One region of the Pseudoalteromonas sp. Cn5-37 genome, then DNA from elsewhere that is predicted to be linked to it. Evidence: predicted binding sites of a transcription regulator. Region 1 holds the regulator's gene; each other region holds the start of a gene.

Region 1 (6,086 bases):
CGGTTGACTGTTTGTGGTGTTAAGCCAATTTCAGGCACTAATACTAAGGCTTGCTGACCTTTTTTCAGTACTTCTTCTAGGCATTGCAAATACACTTCGGTTTTACCACTGCCGGTAACCCCTTCAAGCAAAAAGCTGGTAAAGCCACGAGCTTGGTTAATGCTGGTGCAGGCAACAGCTTGCTCTTTATTAAGCACCGGCTTGCTACCAACAGTCGGCGCGCGTTGCTGCCATTGGTTATCATGTTCAATAAACTGAGTGATCAGTTCTTTATCGAGCAGACTGTCGATGGTTTTTTTGGTAAATCCGAGCGCTTTTAATTCTGTGACCGATGACTTGCCCGACTCGGCTAGCTGTTTTAATAAACTTAACTGAGTTTTTGCTTTTAATGACGGCAGTTTTGCCCCTTTATCAGTTAATTCAACCATATTAATGCTGGTTTTATCTGGGCATTCGCCTTGCCTTAAAGCCGCCGGAAGTGCTGTATGAATGGTTTCTCCCAATGGGTAACAGTAGTAGCGTGCTGTGAATTTAAGTAACGCTAAATGTTGCTCAGATAACACTGGCGTGTCGTCTATAACATCAATAATCGGCTTGATTTTGTCAGCGGGAACATCGGTTGATGTTTTAAGAGCCAGTACCACGGCAACCTTTTTTTGACTACCAAATGGCACGCGAACTCGCATACCTGGCTTTAACTCAGGGCTATGCAGCAGCTGTTCAACTTTATAATCGAAGGTACGCTGTAAAGGGACTTTTATGGCAACTTCTACAAAGTGCATAACAACTCAACTGAAACAAAGATAGAAAGATAATGTACTAAAATTGCAGTTAAAAACCTACCAACAAATACTGAACAACAGACCACTTGGTTATTTTTTTAGCGAAAGATGTATTTAAAGCTTGTCGTAAGGCTTCTTGAGCTATAAAATACGCGGCCTATTAATTGTATTAACTGCGTATGGTGCCAGACTTCGGGTTTGGAGAGCGATACGGCCTTAACTAGAGGTTCCCTATGAAAGAAGGTATTCACCCTAAGTACGAAGCTATCACTGCAACTTGTTCATGTGGTAACAAATTCGAAACTAGCTCAACTCTTTGTAAAGACATCCACTTAGACGTATGTTCTGAGTGTCACCCGTTTTACACTGGTAAGCAAAAGATTTTAGACACTGGCGGCCGTGTTGATCGTTTCAACAAGCGCTTCGGTGCACTTAGCAGCAAGAAGTAATCTCTGCTGTTTAGTTAAAAAAAGCACCTTAGGGTGCTTTTTTTATGCCTAAAATTCACAAAACTCATTATTAACGCTGCCACTTACTTATCATCTTCACTTATGTATCTTGCATAACTATTTCTGGCTGTTATGCCCATTATGTCGCTATTTTTGCAGACAAAGTGCCACCCCTTGGCTATATTCTTTGTTGTATAAACTTTCATAAAAGTTATTAAAAATAATAAATTTAAATAACTTTGTTAGTAAATGCTGTGAACTTCGTTGAAATAGCTGTTTTGGGCTAATTTCGGCTAATTGCAGTGTACGTGCGTATAAAATACAACAACACGTGCTTAAAAGGTCATAAATAGATGAATTTTTATGTCTGATTAATCGCAACTATGCAAAGAAATTGTTGGGAAATCCTTTAAAATTAAGCGATATAGCATATAACAGGATAGACCTGATAATACTTGGAATTTTTATACATTACAGGTATCGTATTGATGCAAGCTCTCTCACTTTTTAACTTTTTGCAGGATACTATCGCGTTATGTCAGATTTTCGTGAACAAGCATTACATTACCACGCTCACCCCGTTCCAGGTAAAATTAGTGTTGAACTAACCAAGCCAGCCGAAACGGTTAACGATCTCGCTTTAGCTTATAGCCCAGGTGTGGCTGAACCAGTCCGTGAAATTGCTGCTGATCCAGCAAACGCCTATAAATACACAGGCAAAGGCAACATGGTTGCAGTTATTTCAAACGGTACCGCAATTTTAGGTTTAGGTAACTTAGGTCCGCTTGCATCAAAACCTGTAATGGAAGGTAAAGCCTTACTATTCAAACGTTTTGCTGGCCTTGACTCAATTGATATTGAAGTTAAACACCGCACAACAGAAGATTTCATTAATACGGTTGCTAACATCGCTGATACGTTTGGTGGTATCAACCTAGAAGATATTAAAGCACCAGAATGTTTTGAAATCGAAAAAGCGCTTATCGAGCGCTGTGATATTCCCGTTTTCCACGATGACCAACATGGTACCGCTATTGTTACAGCTGCTGGTATGCTTAACGCCCTTGAAGTGCAAGGCAAAGATATCGAAGATGCTATCATCGTATGTTTAGGTGCTGGTGCTGCTGCTGTTGCTTGTATGGAGCTTTTAATTAAGTGTGGCGCACTGCGTGAACACATTTATATGCTTGACCGTAAAGGTGTGATCCATACACGTCGTGATGACTTAAACGAGTATAAGCAATTATTTGCTAACAATACCGATAAGCGTACATTACAAGATGTTATTGCTGATGCTGATGTATTCGTTGGTGTATCAGGTCCTAACCTGTTAAATGCAGACGATCTTAAACTGATGGCAGACAAGCCAGTTGTGTTTGCATGTTCAAACCCAGATCCTGAGATTGCTCCAGAAGTTGCACACAGCGCGCGTAACGATTTAATTATGGCAACGGGTCGTTCAGATTTCCCTAACCAAGTAAATAACGTGCTTTGTTTCCCATTCATTTTCCGTGGCGCGTTAGATGTTCGTGCAACGGCAATTAATGATGAAATGAAAATTGCTGCAGTTCATGCTATTCGTGGCATCGCGAAAGAGCCTGTACCAAGTGAAGTATTAAAAGCGGCTGGCGTTGAGTCACTTGAGTTTGGTGCCGAGTACATCATTCCTAAGCCTATGGATCCGCGTTTATTACCACGTATTGCACGTGCTGTTGCTGAAGCGGCAGTAGAGTCGGGTGTGGCGCAAATCGATATGCCAGAAGATTACATGCGTTAAACTTAATTAGCCTTAGGTATAACGCTCAATAAAAAACTCAGCCTAGGCTGAGTTTTTTTATATCTGCGATTATCGGCGGTGATCCGATGGCCGAAATACTTATTCTGAATCAAGCACTGGGATATCTAATCCCATTTCTTGCATAATTCTTTTAACTTCTTCAGGTACCTTTTCAGGGTTGTCTTTACGTAGGTCGTCATCATTTGGTAATGGTTGACCTGTAAAAGCATGTAAGAAAGCTTCACACAATAACTCACTGTTCGTCGCATGACGCAGGTTATTGATCTGGCGGCGTGTACGCTCGTCAGTTAATACTTTTAATACGTTAAGTGGGATTGATACGGTAATCTTTTTTACTTGTTCTGATTTTTTACCGTGTTCTGCATATGGGTGAATGTATTCACCGTTCCATTTAGCCATAAGTTGTTTCGTTGCCTCGGTTGTCAGTGATTTACGCCTTATTCACAGCGCAAGATGCGGAAATTCTATCTCTTTAAAAAAGATAGTCAAATACTAGTTATTTGGCCATCTAGTGGTGTAAATGTATAAACTTCTATGTGTAAGCGATAAATGCTTTGACTTCTCATATTTGATCATCTAACCTTTTAGACGTCTAAACATCCAATTAAAGAATAGGTGATGAAATGAGCGAAAAAAATAAAGCGACGATTGCTGTTCGTCACGGCATTGAAGCCGATAAACATCATGGTGCGGTTGTGCCTCCTTTATACTTATCAACCACCTATTCGTTTGCTGATTTTGATACTAAGCGCCAGTATGACTATGGTCGCAGCGGTAATCCAAATCGCGATATCTTAGCTGAAACCTTAGCTGAACTTGAAGGTGGTGCTAAAGGTATTATCACTGCAACAGGTATGTCTGCTGTGCATTTAGCCACTCAGCTATTAAACAGTGACGACACGTTAGTGATCCCACATGACTGTTATGGCGGTAGTTATCGTTTATTCACCTCGCTTGAAAAGCGTGGCCTGTTAAAACTAAAAGTTTTGGATTTAACTAAATCTGAAAATCTCCAAGAAATTTTAGCGATTAAACCTAAGTTGATTTGGATTGAAACGCCAAGTAACCCAATCTTGCGTTTAACAGATATTAAAGCAATCACTAGTATTGCTAAGCAGTGTGGTGCTTTGGTTGCGGCTGATAACACCTTCTTATCACCTGCATTACAAAACCCAATTGAGTTTGGTGTTGATATTGTTGTGCACTCAACCACTAAATACATCAATGGTCACTCTGATGTAGTGGGCGGTGCAGTGATTGCTGCAACGCAAGAGCTAGGCGACGAGCTTGCTTGGTGGGCGAATAATATCGGTATTACTGGTGCACCATTTGACAGCTACTTAACGCTTCGTGGTTTACGTACTTTAAATGTACGCCTAAAGCAGCACCAAGAAAATGCCTTTGCCATTGCTGAGTATTTAGAAAGCTCTCCTTATGTGAGCCAAGTTTATTACCCTGGCCTTGCTTCTCACCCACAACATGAGCTTGCTAAAGCACAGCAACGCGGTTTTGGTGGCATGGTGAGCTTTGATATTAAAGGCGACATCAACGATGCTGCTGCGTTTTTAACAAGCCTTAAAGACTTTAGCCTTGCTGAGTCGTTAGGTGGGGTAGAAAGTTTGATTTGTCACCCTGCAACAATGACCCACGCAGGCATGGAGCCTAAAGCGCGTCTTGAAGCTGGTGTGGGCGATACCTTGATCCGTATTTCTGTAGGCATTGAAGACGTAAAAGATCTCATTGCTGATTTAGACCGTGTTTTCAATTTAGTTAAGCCAGGTCAAGGAGTGCAAGTTACAAAAGCTGAAGCTAAGCAAGCACAGCAAGATACACAACAAAACGCGTCATTTAAGTTAACGCCAGCACATACGGCATTGTGGTAGAAAAATGGTAAATATTGTTCATAAATTTGGTGGCTCAAGCTTAAGCTCGGCAGATCGTTATCATGCGGTAGCGAACATCGTTCTTGCTAATACTGAGCAGGGCGATTGCGTCGTTGTGTCGGCATCGGGTAAAACAACCGATACCCTGGTAAAGCTTTGGCAAAGTTACCAGCAGCAAGATAGCCAAGCTGTTAGCGATATTCTATTGCTTATTGATAACAATCAACGTGCGCTTATTGAGCAGCTACTTATAGGGCAGAATAAACAACAGGCGTTGGCACAGTTAAAAGATGAACTTGCTGTATTAAATGAATTAATTAGTCAGCAGCAGTTACTTGAAGCCCCTTTACTTGCTCATGGTGAAGTGTGGTCGGCGCGGTTATTGGCCGCTTATCTAAATCAGTTAGGTGTCGATTCGCAAGATGTTGATGCAAGGCAGTTATTTACTCTAAATGATGGTCAGCTTTTACATCAAAAAAACCAACAGCAATGCAGTGATGTGATTAGCAGAACACATATCAACGTAGTAACGGGTTTTATAGCTGCAGATTGCCAAGGTAATACGGTGACATTAGGCCGTAATGGCAGTGATTACAGCGCCACTTTGTTAGCGAGTTATACTTTTGCCAAGCAAGTGTCTATCTGGACAGATACACAAGGGGTATTTAGTACTGACCCTCGTAAAGTTAAAAATGCGGTTAAGTACGCCAAGGTATGCCGCGAACAAGCTAACTTATTAGCGCGTTTAGGTAACCCAGTATTGCATGCAAAAACTTTGTCGCCGTTAAAAGACTCAGAAATTAAATTAGTGGTAAGAAGTAGCTTTGATTGTGATGCAACGCCAACCGAGGTAGTAAAAGAAGGTTATAGTAAAGCAAAACGTTTTATTACGACCTTAGATAACATCGATTTATTACGGGTTGATAAACTAAGCAGTGGTGAAGTCGGTGAGCTTAGTCAGTTAATTCAACACAGCCTGCACCACTTTACTAAAGAGGGCGATACTTACTTGTTAGTGCCAGGTCAAAGCACTCACCAAGTTGTCAGCCACTTAGCGGGCCGTGCTAATATTGTCGAGTCTAATTTAAGTGGTTGTGCAGTGGTTGCCCCAACCGCTGATGTATCTGCGCTAACAGAGCAAGCCACAGCGCTTTTAAAAGAGCAAAGTATTCAT
Region 2 (6,086 bases), on a different contig from region 1:
AGTGCGCCTGAGCTCACTCAAGTTATTAATGACTTAAAAGAGTTGCAGCCAAGCATTGAAGATATCGAAAAACTTTTCCATAGCACCCGATACAATCGCTTATTATTACAGTTAACAACCTGGTTGATTGAAAAACAATGGCGTAAGTCATGGGGGCAAACTGAGTTTCAAGCTGCTGAAAAACCTGTTGCCGATATTGCTAAGCGTTTATTTGCTAAAGATTGGCACGATATGCACGAACTTATTCCTGAGCAGCAAGTGTTTACAGATAAAGACTATTTGGCACTGCGCACCCGCCTTGAAAACTCATTACTCAGCGGCAACTGCTTAGGCGCTTTGTTCGATAAAGAAGATCGAAACGAGTTTCGTATGCCGTGGGTTGATATCTCTCATGGTATTTATGAGTTAAGCACCCTTGAGTACTTAAAGCAGTTATGTGCAGGGCAAGACGACTTAGAGCTAACAAAAATTCAATCATGGCTTGATCAAAAGTCAGAGTTTTTGGTCAGTGCAATGGAGCAAAGTCGCCACGCGTCATTTAATACAGACCCTTATTGGTTTTAAATAAATGCGCTTGTGCCTATGGGTAGGGTTAGCATGTTTGAGTCTCTCGGCAGTGGCTAACCCTATTGAATGGCAAACCTACAAACAGCAAGACGATATAAAGGTTAGCTATAAAAAGCACGAAACTGGCATTATAGAAATTAATGCTTCTGTGCTGGTAAAAAATGCTAAGGCCAGTGACTTTATGGCGCTGTTAAGTGATACCGACAACGCGCCCAATTGGCTCGAAAATGTTAAAAGCGTGACTTTAATGGAGCGCTTAAGCCCCTCAGAAACCCTTGTTTACACTCACTTTAACTCGCCTTGGCCGGTGTTAGATCGCGATTTGGTGAGTTACTCTTGTTATCATGCCTTAGGTGAACATAAAACAGAGCTAAAAATTATCAGTCAGCCATACGCTAAAGCAGAAGTCTCTGGGGTTGTGCGTATTAAAGAGCTCAGGGCTTATTGGCGTTTAGAAGAGCAGCAAAGTAATTTATTGGTAAGCCATCAGGCCTATGCTGATCCGGGTGGCTCAATCCCGCATTGGTTGAGCAATAAGGTATCGCTAAAGAGCGTTTATAAAACGCTACAAGCACTGACAGAGCAATTAACCAATAATCAGTTCTCGCGAGATAACTTAATAAGTCAGTTAGGTTCGTGTTCATAAAAAAAGCGCCAAAAGGCGCTTTTTTCATTTTATCTAACCTATTACAGGCCAGCAGCTGCGCGAAGTGCGTCTGCTTTGTCTGTACGCTCCCAAGGGAACTCATCACGACCGAAGTGACCATAAGCCGCAGTCGGTTGATAGATAGGACGCTCAAGATCAAGCATTTGGATTAAGCCGTAAGGACGTAGGTCGAAGTGCTCACGTACTAATTCGATTAGACGCGCTTCTTCTAATTTACCTGTACCAAATGTCTCGATGCTGATAGATGTTGGCTCTGCAACACCGATAGCGTAAGAAACTTGTAGCTCACATTTGTCAGCAAGGCCTGCAGCAACCACGTTTTTAGCAACGTAACGAGCAGCATATGCCGCTGAACGGTCAACTTTTGATGGATCTTTACCTGAGAAAGCACCACCACCGTGACGAGCCATACCACCGTATGTATCAACGATGATTTTACGACCTGTAAGACCACAGTCACCCATTGGGCCACCGATTACGAAACGGCCAGTTGGGTTGATGAAGAACTTAGTTGCGCTAGAGATAAGCTCAGCTGGAAGAACTGGCTTAATGATCGTTTCCATTACCGCTTCAACTAAGTCGTTTTGTGAGATTGAATCACAGTGTTGAGTTGAAAGAACAACTGCATCAATACCAACAGGCTTACCATTTTCGTATGCAAACGTTACTTGAGATTTTGCATCTGGGCGTAACCAGTTAAGCTCACCGCTTTTGCGAACTTCAGCTTGGCGCTGAACTAGACGGTGTGAGTAAGTGATTGGTGCAGGCATTAAAACGTCAGTTTCATTACATGCGTAACCGAACATTAGACCTTGGTCACCAGCGCCTTGCTCTTCAGGGCGAGCACGGTCAACACCTTGGTTGATGTCTGGAGATTGTTTACCGATAGTGTTTAGGATTGCACAAGAGTCAGCATCGAAACCCATGTCTGAGTGTGTGTAACCGATTTCACGTACTGTTTTACGTGTGATTTCTTCGATATCAACCCAAGCGCTAGTTGTGATTTCACCACCAACCATCACCATGCCAGTTTTAACGTAAGTCTCACATGCAACACGGGCATGAGAATCTTGCTCTAAGATAGCATCTAGAACCGCGTCAGAGATTTGGTCCGCGATTTTATCCGGATGACCTTCAGAAACAGATTCAGAAGTAAATAAATGTTTTGCCATTGTATTTCTGCTCACAAATATTGCGCTTCACAAACGTCGGTAATAGCGCTAAAAAATTAAGGGGCGTATTTTATCTAAAACAAATATGTTTGCATAGTAATTTTACGCCTAGACGTCCATTTAAAATTAGTAATAACGTATTGTTCTTAACAAACGCCCATAAATGGTGCATTTAATGCGGATTTTTAATTGCACTGTACCCTTACAATAAGTAAGAATGGGGCTTCATAAACAACCAGCGCAAATACATAAAGGTAGGAGAATTCATGCCATCACGCAAAGAACTTGCAAATGCTATTCGCGTCTTATCAATGGACGCAGTACAACAGGCCAAATCTGGTCACCCTGGCGCCCCTATGGGCATGGCAGATATCGCAGAAGTACTATGGCGCGATTATCTAAAGCACAATCCAACGAATCCAGAGTGGGCAGACCGAGATCGATTTATTCTTTCGAATGGCCACGGTTCAATGCTGATCTATTCTCTACTGCACTTAAGTGGCTATGACTTACCACTAGAGGAAATTAAAAACTTCCGTCAAATGCACTCAAAAACACCGGGTCACCCAGAGTATGGATATGCACCAGGTATTGAGACTACTACGGGTCCATTAGGTCAAGGGATCACAAATGCAGTGGGCATGGCAATTGCCGAAAAAGCGCTAGCTGCACAGTTTAACCGTGAAGGCCACGATATTGTTGATCACTTCACGTATGCATTCATGGGTGATGGCTGCTTAATGGAAGGTATTTCACACGAAGCCTGTTCATTAGCCGGTACATTAGGCCTAGGTAAACTAGTTGCGTTTTGGGATGACAACGGCATCTCAATTGATGGTGAAGTAGAAGGTTGGTTCAGCGATGACACACCAGCGCGCTTCAAAGCATACGGCTGGCACGTAGTTAGCGATGTTGATGGTCATAACCCTGATGCAATTCGCGCCGCTATCGAAGAAGCGCGTAGCATTACTGATAAGCCATCATTAATCTGTTGTAAAACAGTGATTGGTTATGGTTCACCTAATAAATCAGGTAGCCATGATTGTCACGGTGCACCACTAGGTGAAGACGAAATTAAAGCATCTCGTGAATTCCTTGGTTGGACTGGCGATGCATTCGAAATCCCTGCTGATATCTATAGCGAGTGGGATGGTAAAGAAAAAGGTAAGCAACTAGAAGCAAGCTGGGACGAAAAATTTGCAGCTTATGAAAGTGCATACCCTGAACTTGCTGCTGAGTTTAAGCGCCGTACAAACGGTGAGCTACCGGCAGATTGGGCTGAAAAGTCACAAGCTTACATCGAAGAGCTACAAGCAAACCCTGCAAACCCTGCAACACGTAAAGCATCACAAAATGCATTAAACGCGTTTGGTCCGTTACTACCAGAATTCATGGGTGGCTCTGCTGACCTTGCTGGTTCTAACTTAACACTTTGGGATGGCTCAAAAGGCCTAGAAGCAAACGATGCAAGCGGTAACTACATTTTCTACGGCGTACGTGAATTTGGTATGTCAGCGATTATGAATGGTATTGCACTGCATAAAGGCTTTATTCCTTACGGTGCTACATTCTTAATGTTCATGGAATACGCACGTAACGCAGTACGTATGGCGGCACTAATGAAACAACCAAGTATCTTCGTATACACGCACGATTCAATTGGTTTAGGTGAAGATGGTCCAACGCACCAACCGGTAGAGCAGATCGCAAGCATGCGTTTAACGCCTAACCTAGTGAACTGGCGTCCATGTGACCAAGTTGAGTCAGCGATTGCATGGCAACAAGCTATTGAGCGTAAAGATGGCCCAACGTCACTCATTTTCACTCGTCAAGGCCTTGAGCAACAAACGCGTACTGCACAACAGTTAGCCGATGTGAAAAAAGGTGGTTACGTACTTAGCTGTGACGGTGAGCCAGAGCTTATCCTTATTGCAACAGGTTCTGAAGTACAGCTTGCACAAGATGCCGCTGCAGAACTTCGTTCACAAGGTAAAAAAGTACGCGTGGTATCTATGCCTTCAACTGATTTATTTGATGAGCAAGACGCCGCGTATAAAGAAAGCGTACTACCAGCAAGCGTTACACGCCGCGTAGCAATCGAAGCGGGCATCGCAGACTACTGGTACAAATACGTAAGTCTAAATGGTGCAGTAGTTGGTATGACGACATTCGGTGAGTCAGCACCTGCAGGCGAGCTATTCAAGCACTTTGGTTTCACTGTTGAAAACATCGTAAACAAAGCAAACGCTTTGTTCTAAGCTTAAGCCGCTAAAATTTAAAAGCCCGCCCTGTATAGCACAGCGCGGGCTTTTTTGTGTTTGACTGGTAGGTTGGGTAGAACGGAGTGAAACCCAACACATTTGCTAGCACATAAACCTTACTCCTCGTGGCGTGCTCAAGTACGATCTTCAATTATCACATCATGCAAATTGTTAAGCTTTCCCTATGTATTATAAGGGATTGGTTAATAGTGGCTTTCTGCTATATTATCGTCCAGTCAAAGTAATATTTAAGGAATGAAAATGAAATGGTTGTATATGCTGGCTTTACTGTTAGCTAGTTTTAATAGCTTTGCTTTATGTTTTGATATGTCGTTTTTTCGAGTGGGTGTTTGTGGAGACGATCTTGAAAGTATTAGTATCGATTTACCATTTATTTTATGGGTGCTTGCGGTTGTTTTATTTGGGCAGTTATTAGTAAAAAGCAAGGTTAATGCTTACTTACTATCTTTACTTTTTTATTCTCTCTCTACCACTTAGCCCAATTGTTCTTTTAGTGACTCACAGCTTTAAGTTAATTAGTAGAAATTATAAAAAAGTATTGAGAAAAAGTGAGCAAGAAGATACTCAAGAAGTAGAGGAAAAAAGCTTTTCTCTTTCAGACCAAAGCACTTTGATGATCGGTGAATATACATTTAATTACGAAGAAAAAAGCATTTCAAAAGATGAGCAAGTAACTTATTTAGAACCAAAAATGATGCAAGTACTTAGCTATTTAATAGAGCAACAACCTAGAGTCGTCAGCTTAGAAGAGCTACACAGCAATGTTTGGCAAAATCAAATAGTCACCGACACTGCTATTCGCCGAGTAATTAGTAAGTTGCGAAATGCCTTTTCAGATACTGATACAAAAAACCCTAAATATATAAAGTCCCAGATGAAAAGAGGGTATCAATTCATAGCTGAAGTTTTTAGCTAACTTATTGATTTATTGGTGTTATTGTTGGTGTGATTATAGTTATAACTTTGGTTATAAGTAAGTGATGATTAAGTAATGGCTAAATTATGGTGTAATTTTCAGAGTCATTTAAATTGAAATGACAGAGGCAGTTGCTTGCTTCTTTTTACTTTTAATTTAATAAGGAAATGACCATGAAATACATCGTTACAGCCATCGCTTTAATATCTATGGCAGCACTTACTTTTTACGCACTAAATACTAGTCAGTGTATATCTTTCGATCTTTTATTAGTCGAAGTTGCTTTCGGAAGCTGCGAATTGAAGGCTGAAAATACGAGCTTGTTATCGTATCTTATTCTCGCTGGCTGGCTAATTTGTAATTTCTTATATGGTAAGTTTTACATTAATGGAACACCTCCAAGAGTATTAACTCCATTGTTGTTTATTGTTGGTCTACCTGGAACTTTCTTTGTTTTCTTACTTGTTCAGTTTATTAAAGAT
Region 3 (6,086 bases), on a different contig from region 1:
ATCTTCAGCAACAAGTTCTGCTGGTTTTTCAGCGTTATACACCATAGGTGATGTTTGCTCTGAGGCTAGACGTTTTTGCATGTCTTTGCCATCACCAGTAATAAACACATAGTGGATATTCTCTGTTTGCAGGTTATCGCGAATAACACGGTTAACATCATCAAGGGTTAGCTTTTCAAGCTTGCCACGCACATAGTCAACAAAGCTCTCAGTGTTATAGAACTCACTATCAAGGGCATAACCTAATTGGCGATCTTGGCTGGCAACCATTTGTGGCACAAAGTTAATTAAGAAGTTACGAGTCGCTTCAAAATCTTCTTTGCTGATGCCATTTTTAATTAGCTTATCAAGCTCAAATAATGCCGTTCGCGTAGCGAAGTGGGCATCGTTATTAGAGCGAAGCGGACGCAACCACACTTGGAAAATTTGCTCTGAACGACCTAAGTTAGCATCAGGTTTAGTTTGGAACATACCACGTGGGAAATACTCAATGTATGCATAGTCACCATAGTTCATACCACGGGTTTGACGAATGCGCTGATACAAGAAGCTGTTTGAGCTGCGGTGTTCACCAAAGTAAGAGCGCACTAACCAAAGTGCGGTCCAGTCATCACTGCTACGAATTGTATCGATTGGGAAACCAAATGACACTGCGGTAGATTGCGCTGATTTTTCAACAATCGTTGCATGATGACCTTTAAGTTCTGGCGCATCAGGGATCATTAAGCGGCTTTCTTTACCTTGCGGAAGCGATGTTAAATCTTTCAGCATAGTCGATTTAACATCACTCGGAATCGCACCAATTAGACCCACTGTTAATTTAGATTGAGTAAACTGGTTAGCATAAAACGCTTTTACATCGTCAAGTGTCAGTGCTTCAAGGTCTGATAAATCACCATAGTTATAGCTTTCATACGGATGGCCTTTATAAAGCTGATGATATAGCACCTCTTTGCCTAGCTCTTCGTCATTAGATGCTTTAAGGCCTGCTTTAATGCTATCAATAAGCTCTTTTTTCAAGCGCTTGAAGTCATCTTCTCTAAAGCCTGGGTTTAACATCTGGTCGCTAACAAGTGCATACCACTTAGCTGCATTGTCTTTGTGTACACGACCACGTAAAGAAATCATCTCTTTATCGATTTGATAGCCAAAGCTTCCCGCTAGTGGATATAGCGCTTTTTGAATATCTTTGTAGCTCATCGTTTCTGAGCCACCTTGCGCTAGCATTGCAGCTGTTAATGCCGCTAAGCCTTTTTTGCCTTGGGGATCAGCCGCTGCACCGGTATTGAATAACCAGTTCACATCAACCAATGGTGAGCTATTTGTTTTATCAAGTACTTTAAAGTGACGCTCTGTTGGGGCTTGCTCAATACTGGCAACTGCCGCATTTAAATCAACTTCTTGCTCAAAACCAGCCACTTTATCAAGCGCCGACATTGTCACCGTGGTACGGCTTGAATCAACAAAGTACTTGTTTGCTACCGTTTTGATATCCTCAGGCGTGATGCTATCAGCAGTTGCGTACAGTTGGTTAATAACCTCAGGGTCGCGTTCAAAATGCATGTAGCTTGCAAGCGTTGACGCAATTGACTGCGATGAATCAAGACCATTAATAAAGCTATATTTTAGGTTTGATTTTAAATCAGCTAACTTTTGTGCATCAACAAGCTCAGTACGCGCTTGTGCATAGGTACGGTTAATCGCATCACGGGCTTTAGCAAGGTCCGCTTCGTTCTCTACTTTTACAAAAACATGTAATAAACCTGGATCTTTAGTATCTGGGTTATAGGTAAACATTTGGCTGGCAATTTGTTTATCAACAACAAGTTCTTGATAAAGTGCCGAATTATTAGAGAAATACAGCTGTGAGATCAAATCAAGAGCGGCACGGTCCTTTTGAGTAGGATCCCATGCCGTGCCTTTGTATGACACAAGCAACCAGTGGCCTGGTAAACCATCATTTTTCTCATGTACATATTTTGCTGTTTTTTGCTTTGGCTCAACAGGAATGTCTGCTTGGTAATCGCCTTTTTTCCAGTTACCCCAATGCTTTTTCACCATCGCCATGGTTTCTTGTGGATCAACATCACCAACAATGACTAAAGATACATATTCTGGTTTATAAAATTTAGCGAAAAACTCTTTACCGTACGCCATTTGATCAGGCATTGCTTCAATGTCTTCGAAAAAGCCCATTGTAGTGTGCTTATACGTATGCTTTTCGAATGCTTCGTTACGAACTGCAGAAAGTAACTTACGAATTGGGCTAGCATTATTCTTTAAATACTCACCTTTTACAGTCAGCGCTTCGGTGCGGAACTGCTCTTCGCTGTATGTCAGATTTTGGAAAATATCAGCTTCGATTTCAAGTACTTTATCTAAGTGCTCTTTTGAGAAGTTTAAGTGATAGTTCGTGTAATCGTTGGTCGTATACGCGCGATTATCAACACCCGAGTTCTTTAAAATATCTGAATACACATCTTGCGGGAATTTTTCAGAGCCTTTAAACATCATATGCTCAAAGAAGTGGGCAAAACCGGTTTTACCTGCTTCAACTTCATTACGTGAACCAACCGATACCGGAATTTGCAGTGACACAACATCTGGGTAATCCGTTTTAACGACCATCACGCGAAGGCCGTTTTCAAGCTCTTCTAATAGGTAATCTTGGCTAAATACACGGTTATCACCTTGGCTGACTCGCTGCTCAATTTCGACTTCTTTAACCATAGTTGACTGTGAGTTACTTGCGCAGCCACTCAGCGCCAGTGTTACAGCAACACTGGTTGCTAATAATCTAAATTTCATAATGTTCCCTTGTTAGTTATTTTTCTCATAATCATTGCTGCTTGATTATGCATCAAAGCGCCAGAAAATATGAGGGTCAGCGCAATAATTTATGTAAACAGGTGTGTCAATTTAACTAAACGCTCAGCTTTAAACTTGAGTAAAATTCATAGTCATTGAAAAACTTTCATGAAAAAAATCTATCTAGACGTCTAAATGGCTGCTATATTATTTGTCATAAACATTAGCACGAGCTGGAATGAGGATTATGGCTTTATCATTACAAGAGAAAATTGAAGACACCAACCAAGGCGTCTACCTGATCGGTACCACACCTCCAAAGTCAGGGACTGATAAAGCACAGCTTGAAACCATTGCCCAAAAGCTACTTGGTCGTTTACACGAAATTGAATACGATGGTGTGATTATTTACGACATTCAAGATGAAAGTAGCCGCATTGCAAAGCCTCGTCCTTTCCCATTTAAAGAAACAGTGGATCCACGTGAATACAGTCAATTACTGCGCAGCTTGTCACAACTAGATGTGATCACATACAAAAGCGTAGCGCAACGAGGTGAAGCTGAGTTTACCGAATGGCTAAACGAAACACGTAACGACTTCGAATTAAAAAACTTAGTGTTAGTGGGTAGTCCATCATCTCATGGCGATATCAAACTAAGCCTTCCTGATGCATATAAAACGCTTGTAAAGCAAAGCAGTGATGTGTTTTTAGGTGGCGTTACCATTGCCGAACGTCACGCTAGCAAACGCAATGAACATGAGCGCTTAGTTGAAAAAACAGCACAAGGTTGTAAGTTTTTCATCTCGCAAGCGGTTTATAATGCGCAAGCGACGATTGATTTAATCACTAGCTACGCCCGTAGTTGTAAAACACAAGGCACAGCACCAAAACGCATTATTCTAACGTTTACCCCTTGTGGGGGTGAAAAAACCTTAGACTTTATGGAGTGGTTAGGAATTTCAGTACCAGAAGCAACTAAGTACCGCATGTTAGATTCTGCAAATACATTGAGTGAATCAGTGCGTATTTGCCGTGAGAATCTCGATTTAATTTTACAAAGCTGTGCGCATTTAGATGTACCGCTAGGTTTAAATATTGAGAGCTTAACTAACCGTAAAGAAGAAATTGATGCGTCAATTAACCTTTACCGTTTACTTAAAGCAACCATGGAATTAAACCTAGCTGAAAAGCAAATAGCTTAGCGGGTAAGTTTAGAGGCTTGCTTTTTCTCATACATATCTTCATCAGCCCGCTTTAATAGCTCAGCAAATGTTTCTTTAGGTTGAGCTACAATACCTGAGCCTATACTCAAATTAAGTTCAGGTATTGCCATATGTTTAAGGTTTTCTTTAAACGCTTCATTAAGTTTGTAGCTAATCGCTTCGATACAGTCGTTACTTTTCACTTGCAGAACCGCAATAAATTCATCTCCTCCTAAGCGGCCAATAATATCAGCCTCTCGTAGATATTGCTTCAATGTATCAGCCAGACATATCAGTGCTTTATCTCCTACTTCGTGACCATGCTTATCATTGAGTGGTTTAAAGTTATCTATATCGATAAACAAACAACAGATATTAAAGCCCAACCGGGCGGCAAGATTTAATTTATGTTGGCAAAGTAAATTGAGTGCGCGGCGATTATAAATATTTGTGAGGGGGTCTAGCATCGCAATTTCACGCATTTGGGTGAAATTATCAAGTAGAGCTAAATCATCTTCCACCATATCCCTAAGCTGTTCGATGAGTTCTAAAAGACTATGCTGATAATCAGTTTTCTTAAAATCCATTACACAAAAAGTACCAAACGGTTCCCCGCTCGGCCAAGTTATAGGCACACCTAAATAGGATTCAACGCCATCGACAGTAAGTGGACAATCATCCCATTGATTATCTAGACTAACTTGTGGAATGTATAAAGGAGCCATATCTTTTAATACCTTTTTGCAAAAGATATTGTCGTCAATGGCTAACTCGATTCCAGCATGGTAAGGGTTTTCTCGTTGTTCGCTAGAAACAATTATGCGGTATGCTTCATCTGTCTTATGAACAATAAAGCCTGCAGGCGCTGAGAATAACTCGGTCATTAAATCGACTGTTTTTTGCCATTTTTGCAAAGAAAACTGGTTGTCAGGCTGACAAAATGACCATTTATTAACTTCTAACATACTACACACTTATTTTAGTCAGTGGATAGTATAAATATACGTCACTTTTTACGGTGTCTCATACTTTTTTGACCCAAAATACGCTTTTTATCTCGCGAGCGACGAGCTTTATTAGTGTTTTTTCTTATATTTTTAGGCTCTTTCGTTAAATCTGGCTCATACCCCGGTAACCACTGAGGAGTAAGTCTGGTGCCCAGCAAAATGTCTATTTCATCTAATAACCATTGTTCATCAATGCTAACTAGCGACAACGCTAACCCTTTTTCGCCAGCACGACCTGTACGACCTATTCGATGCACATAATCTTCAGCCACATAAGGTAGCTCATAGTTAATGACATATTTTAAAGAGGCAATATCAAGGCCGCGAGCGGCCACATCAGTCGCGACTAATACCCGAGTTACACCAGATTTAAAGTTTTGTAATGCTTTATCTCGCGCCCCTTGGCTTTTATCACCATGAATTGATTCGGTTTTTAAGCCATCTTTAGACATTTCTTTAGCAAGCACATCAGCAGTTTGTTTAGTTCGGGTAAATATCAGTACTTGCTGCCAATTTTTCATGCCAATCATGTGTGACACCAGCTCACGTTTACGGTCTTCATCAACCGCATAAACTAGCTGCTCAACTTCAACCGCTGCCGAGTTGCGTTTATTCACTTCAACTAGTTTAGGATCATCTAGTAACTGCTTACTAAGCTTAAAGATACTGTCATCAAATGTGGCTGAAAAAAGTAAGGTTTGGCGTTCTTTCGGCACATGACGCAAGATACGTTTTATCTCGTCAATAAACCCCATATCAAGCATGCGATCAGCTTCATCAAATACCAAGGCATTAATACTAGAAAGTTTAATACTGCCTTTGATCACATGATCAAGTAAACGCCCCGGAGTTGCAACAACAACCTGCGCCCCTTTTATGGCTTTAATTTGTGGTCCAATACTAGCGCCGCCATAAGCCAGTGCCGCTTTTATTTCAGTATGCGCAGCATAACGCTCTACACTTGCAAAGACTTGCTGTGCGAGCTCTCGGGTTGGCGTTAAAATTAGGACTTTAACAGCATCAGGGAGTACTTCAGCAGATAACAAATTGTGCAGTAGTGGTAAAAC

Evidence for each region. The regulator MetJ, encoded in region 1, represses methionine synthesis genes. The targets are predictions, from matches to a motif close to TAGACGTCTAGACGTCTA.
Region 2: a site for MetJ is predicted at 2,508-2,525, ahead of metK (methionine adenosyltransferase). Genes of this name have one in related genera too.
Region 3: a site for MetJ is predicted at 2,993-3,010, ahead of L1266_RS06095 (methylenetetrahydrofolate reductase). Genes of this name have one in related genera too.

Annotation. Positions count from the first base shown of each region.
Region 1 is NZ_JAKGBA010000014.1:44,740-50,825, forward strand. Features, by position in the region: gene priA (primosomal protein N') at 1-782, opposite strand, end outside; gene rpmE (50S ribosomal protein L31) at 1,016-1,231, shown strand; gene L1266_RS15095 (malic enzyme-like NAD(P)-binding protein) at 1,767-3,008, shown strand; gene metJ (met regulon transcriptional regulator MetJ) at 3,108-3,428, opposite strand; gene metB (cystathionine gamma-synthase) at 3,653-4,912, shown strand; gene metL (bifunctional aspartate kinase/homoserine dehydrogenase II) at 4,917-6,086, shown strand, end outside.
Region 2 is NZ_JAKGBA010000002.1:183,020-189,105, forward strand. Features, by position in the region: gene L1266_RS05615 (CYTH and CHAD domain-containing protein) at 1-564, shown strand, start outside; gene L1266_RS05620 (START domain-containing protein) at 602-1,213, shown strand; gene metK (methionine adenosyltransferase) at 1,255-2,406, opposite strand; gene tkt (transketolase) at 2,673-4,664, shown strand; gene L1266_RS05635 (hypothetical protein) at 4,929-5,165, shown strand; gene L1266_RS05640 (winged helix-turn-helix domain-containing protein) at 5,119-5,604, shown strand; gene L1266_RS05645 (hypothetical protein) at 5,778-6,086, shown strand, end outside.
Region 3 is NZ_JAKGBA010000002.1:287,486-293,571, reverse strand. Features, by position in the region: gene L1266_RS06100 (M16 family metallopeptidase) at 1-2,808, opposite strand, end outside; gene L1266_RS06095 (methylenetetrahydrofolate reductase) at 3,056-4,012, shown strand; gene L1266_RS06090 (sensor domain-containing diguanylate cyclase) at 4,009-4,977, opposite strand; gene L1266_RS06085 (DEAD/DEAH box helicase) at 5,019-6,086, opposite strand, start outside.